One region of the Streptomyces sp. NPDC023541 genome, then DNA from elsewhere that is predicted to be linked to it. Evidence: riboswitches for the same ligand, from Rfam matches in the RefSeq annotation. Region 1 holds a riboswitch; the other holds the start of a gene.
The links. A riboswitch is a leader RNA that binds a small molecule or an ion and turns the genes downstream of it on or off. The one in region 1 is predicted to bind cobalamin.
Positions count from the first base shown of each region.

Region 2: it holds a riboswitch for cobalamin, as region 1 does, so the genes downstream of both, ACZ3X1_RS01880 (ABC transporter substrate-binding protein) here and ACZ3X1_RS12775 (ribonucleoside-diphosphate reductase subunit alpha) in region 1, are expected to answer to the same signal.

Region 1 covers NZ_JBVHJO010000004.1:496,099-498,474, reverse strand. The annotation lists gene ACZ3X1_RS12775 (ribonucleoside-diphosphate reductase subunit alpha) at 1-1,463, opposite strand, end outside; cobalamin riboswitch at 1,599-1,720, opposite strand; gene ACZ3X1_RS12770 (GNAT family N-acetyltransferase) at 1,772-2,269, opposite strand; gene ACZ3X1_RS12765 (Uma2 family endonuclease) at 2,348-2,376, shown strand, end outside.
Region 2 covers NZ_JBVHJO010000001.1:395,921-398,296, forward strand. The annotation lists gene ACZ3X1_RS01880 (ABC transporter substrate-binding protein) at 1-975, opposite strand, end outside; cobalamin riboswitch at 1,017-1,153, opposite strand; tRNA gene ACZ3X1_RS01885 (tRNA-Trp) at 1,695-1,771, opposite strand; gene ACZ3X1_RS01890 (SMI1/KNR4 family protein) at 1,833-2,360, opposite strand.

The sequences.
Region 1 (2,376 bases):
TCGAGGAACGTCACGGCGGTGCGGACGGTCTCGTCGAGGCGCTCCCAGTCGATCTCGCCGTCCACGACGAAGGCACCCAGGTTGACCGAGCCGAGGTTGCAGACGGCCGTCTCGCCGTCGTTGGTGACCTCGATGATCTCGGTGCACAGGTTCGAGGAGTGCACGACCGTGCCCGGCTCGGCGGTCTGGTTCGCCGTGCGGTTGGAGGCGTCCTTGAAGGTCATCCAGCCCTGGCCGGTCTGCGCGAGGGTGCGCATCATCCGGCCGTACAGGTCCCGGGCGGGCATGGTCTTGCGGGCGAGGCCGTCCGCCTCGGCCTTGCGGTAGGCGGCGTCGAACTCGTCGCCCCACAGGTCGACCAGCTCGGGCACGTCGGCCGGGGAGAACAGCGACCACTCGGCGTCGGCGTTCACGCGGCGCATGAACTCGTCCGGGACCCAGTGGGCGAGGTTCAGGTTGTGGGTGCGGCGCTGGTCCTCACCGGTGTTGTCGCGGAGCTCCAGGAACTCCTCGACGTCCGCGTGCCAGGTCTCCAGGTAGACCGCGGCGGCGCCCTTGCGGCGGCCGCCCTGGTTCACGGCGGCGACGGACGCGTCGAGGGTCTTCAGGAACGGCACGATGCCGTTGGAGTGGCCGTTGGTGCCGCGGATCAGGGAACCGCGGGCGCGGATGCGGGAGTACGACAGGCCGATGCCGCCCGCGTGCTTCGACAGGCGTGCGACCTGGTGGTAGCGGTCGTAGATGGAGTCCAGCTCGTCCAGCGGGGAGTCCAGCAGGTAGCAGGAGGACATCTGCGGGTGCCGGGTGCCGGAGTTGAAGAGCGTGGGGGAGGAGGGCAGGTAGTCGAGGCGGCTCATCAGCCGGTACAGCGAGGCCACTTCCTCGACGGCCTGGACGCTCTCGTCCGCGGCGAGGCCGCAGGCCACGCGCAGCATGAAGTACTGCGGGGTCTCGATGACCTGACGGGTGATCGGGTGGCGCAGCAGGTAGCGGCTGTGCAGGGTGCGCAGGCCGAAGAAGCCGAAACGGTCGTCGGCGCCCTCGGCGAGGGTGTGCTCGACCAGCGCGTCCAGGCGGCTCGCGTGCGTGCGCACGAACTCGGCGGTGCGGTCGGCGATGAGGCCCTCGCGGTGGCCGACCTCGACGGAGGCGGAGAAGGATGTGGAGCCCTGGCTCGCGGCCTCGTCACGCACGGCCAGCGTCAGCAGGCGGGCGGCGAGCTTGGAGTACGCGGGGTCCTCGGAGATCAGTCCGGCGGCGGACTCGGTGGCCAGCCCGCGCAGTTCGGCGTCGTCGGCGGCGGAGCTGCGGCCGCGGAGCGCGGCGGCGGCGACGCGGCCGGGGTCGGTGTCGGGGAGGTCCGCCGTAAGTTCGGTGAGGGTACGCAGCAGCGTGGCCCCCGGGCCCTCGGTGTTGTCGCCAGAAACGGACTCGGCGCGCGGTGCGGAAGGCGCGATGGTCACGGCGGGAGCTCTCCCTCGCTCGGCCCGGGGCATCGGCGGGGGGCGCGGGCGCATGCGGGCGTGGCAGGAGGGCACACCGCATGGCGTCCACCGGCCCAACCGCGAGGCCCGGACGTGTCGGCACCCGGGTCGGTCGATCCGGGCGCGCTGACGGCAGGTCATCGGACTTGGTGTCCGGTTGCCGGACACTTCATACCGTTGCGGGACAGTTCCGGATTCCCACCGGATTCCCCTGCGGCGACAGCAGGCATGAGCATACATGTGGGGGCGGCCTTGTGCGGCAACCCCCACATGTAGTGTCGGCGTCGCTACAGCTTGAGTCGGTACGTCAGGAGTGTCAGGCCTTCGACGGGCGCCCAGTCACGCTCCGGAGTGCGTACGAAGCCCAGGCGCGCGTAGATCCGGTGGGCCCCCGCCATGCTGCGCTGGGTGGAGAGGACGACGCCCGTGACGCCCTCGACGGCCCGCGCCCGTTCGATGCACGCCCGCACCAGGGCCTCGCCGGCGCCCTGTCCGCGGGCCGCGTGGGCCACCGCGAGCATCCGGAACTCGGCCTCGTCCGGGCCTGCGATGTCGGCGAGCGGGCTGCCGGGTGCGGCGAAGGTCACCCCGCCGAGCACCTGCCCGTCGCGCTCGGCGACGAGCACCTCGGCCTGCGCGGCCCGGCCGGCCACGTCGCGCAGCACCTTCAGGTAGGCGTCGTCCTCGTTGAAGTCCAGGTGCCCGTCGGCGAGGTAGGCCCGCGCCGTGATCTCGCCCAGATCCGCGTAGTCGGCGGGCACCGCCGTTCTGATCACCATGTCCATGCGGTCGAGTGTGCAGGACGCCCGTCGGCGCCCGGCGCTATCGTCGGAGGCAGCACCGTCGAGGAAGGTGAGCGAGGCATGACCGTGATGGCCGACCGCCCCCACAT
Region 2 (2,376 bases), on a different contig from region 1:
CTGGCCGCCCAGCGCCTCCACGGCGTCCGCCACCCGGACACCGAGGACGACGGAGGAGAGCGGCAGGACGACGAACCGCCGGTTCTTGACGGCGGGCACGTCGGCGAGGGCCGGGTCGTTCAGCAGGCGCTGCTTCTTGGCCTCCACCGTGGTGCCGCCGTAGTCGTAGATGAGGACGACTTCCGGCTTGCGCTCGATGACCTTCTCCCAGGCGACGTCGCCGAAGGTGTCCTTGAGGTCGGCGAAGACGTTCGTGCCGCCGGAGAGGGAGATGATCTCGTTGCCTATGCCGTTGCCGCCGGAGGTGGAGGCGGAGGCCTCACCGGAGTCGTAGGCGAAGACGGTCGGCCGGGGCTTGTCCTGAACGCGGCTGGTCACGGCGTCGATGCGGCGCTGCTCGTCCTCGATCAGCTTCGCGCCGCGCTCGGGCACGCCGAAGGTCCGCGCGACTTCGGTGATCTCGGTCTTCAGCTGGTCGAGGCCGACGGTCCCCTCGGTGCAGTACTCCACGTTGAGGCGGGAGTTGATGCCGGACGTGGCGAGCCCCTCGCGGTCGCGGCCCTGCGTCTTGTCGAAGGCGCTGGCATAGCCGCCGTAGACGAAGTCCGGGTCGGCGCCGAGCAGGACCTCCTTGGAGGGGTACTCCTCAGCCAGCACCTTGATCTTGTCGTAGGCGGGCCGGTAGGCGGGCAGTACGGCGTCGTCGAGGTAGGCGGAGCCGGCGATCCGGTCGCCCAGACCGAGGGCGAGCATCAGCTCGGTGGCGTGCTGGTTCATGGTGACCGCCCGCCGGGGCGGCGCCTGGTAGGTGCTGCTCACACCGCAGTTGGAGACGGTGTAGGGGAAACCGGGCGCGGCGCCGGGGTCCCCGGCCGCCCCGTCCTGTCCGGCGCCGGGTGAACCGGCGCAGCCGGTCAGGGATATGAGGAGCGCGACGGGGGTGAACGCGCGCAGGGCGGCGCGGGAACGCGACATGGCGGGCCTCTCCGGGGGATCCGCGTCCCCTGGTCGACGTGAAGGAGCAGAGGCGGTGCGTCAGTGTCTGACTCCCGGTTTCCCCGCGCGGGGAGACCGGTCACAGTGGCGGGACCGCACCGGAATCACACCGGTTTCCTGTCCTGCACCGCCTGGTACGCGTCCAGTCTGCCAGAACGCGCACGTGGGGTGGGGGCCGCATCCGCCCCGGCCCTTTCGGGCTCAGCGGCACAGGTGGGGCGTTCTCCTCGGCCCCTGCCGGAACGGCCTGCCCGGGGGGCTCTCCGTGACCATGCCGTCGAAGTAGCCGCGCCGCCCCGTCCGGCCGCCGCGGGCCGGGCAGGTGGTACGTCACCCCTGCCATGCCCGCGGTGCGCAGGGGCTCACCCGGCCCGCCGCCGACGACCAAGCGGGTGCATCGTGCCGACTGTCCGGTACCAGGTCGGCGAACCAGCCGCGGGCGGTGTCCCGCCAGGGTGCGTCGACCGGCCCGGGATCGACGTCGAGCACGTCGAGCTCCGTCGCCCGGAGCCGGATCGGTTCGGGTATGGGGGCGGTGGTCGCCGTAGGGGGCACACGCCGTCGGGGGGGGGGCGGGGGGGCCCCCCCCCCCCCGGGGGGGGGGGGGCGGGGTGGGGGGGGGGGGGGGGGGGGGGCGCCCCCGGGGGGGGGGGGGGGCCCCGGCCCCCCCCCCCCCCCACGGCGGTGATCCGAACTGTTGGCAGGGGCGGCAGGATTTGAACCCGCGGCCTACGGTTTTGGAGACCGTTGCTCTGACCGGCTGAGCTACACCCCTTCGGCGAGACCAACGATGGCACGGTCACGCCGGGAGTTCCACTGGATTGGCGCTGCGCGGGTCAGCGGCAGAGTTCCATGATGGTGCCGTCGAAATCGGGGAACTCCTCGGCCGCCAGCTCGATCACGGCGCCCGCCGAACGGCGCGAGTCCGGAGCGAACCGCTCGGCCACGGCCGTCAGGGCGCCGTCCGGGCGCGAGGCCCAGTCGGCGCCGTACGGCGCGGCCGCCTCGTACGGGCCGCAGCCGTCGGCCAGCAGCCACAGGAAGTCGCCCAGGTCGCGCGCCACGACGGCCGTCTCCCCCTCGGACCCGAGGAACACCACGGGCTGTTCGGCCGCCGGCAGGCCCGGCCGGACCAGCCAGAACGCCGCGTACCCGCCCGTGCCGTCCTGGCCGAAGACGCGGAAGGCATCTCCGTCCAGTTCGTTGTTCCCGGTCCACGCCCTGAACCAGTCGGTGGTGTCCTCGGCGGAGAGGAAGGCCTCGTAGGGCTCGAAGTCGATACCGTCGCCGTCCGCGTAGTCGATGGGAACCGCCATCGCGGCCGCCAGCGCGGCGGGGAACTGTCGATCGTCGGTGAGCGTCACTCGCACACACTACGAG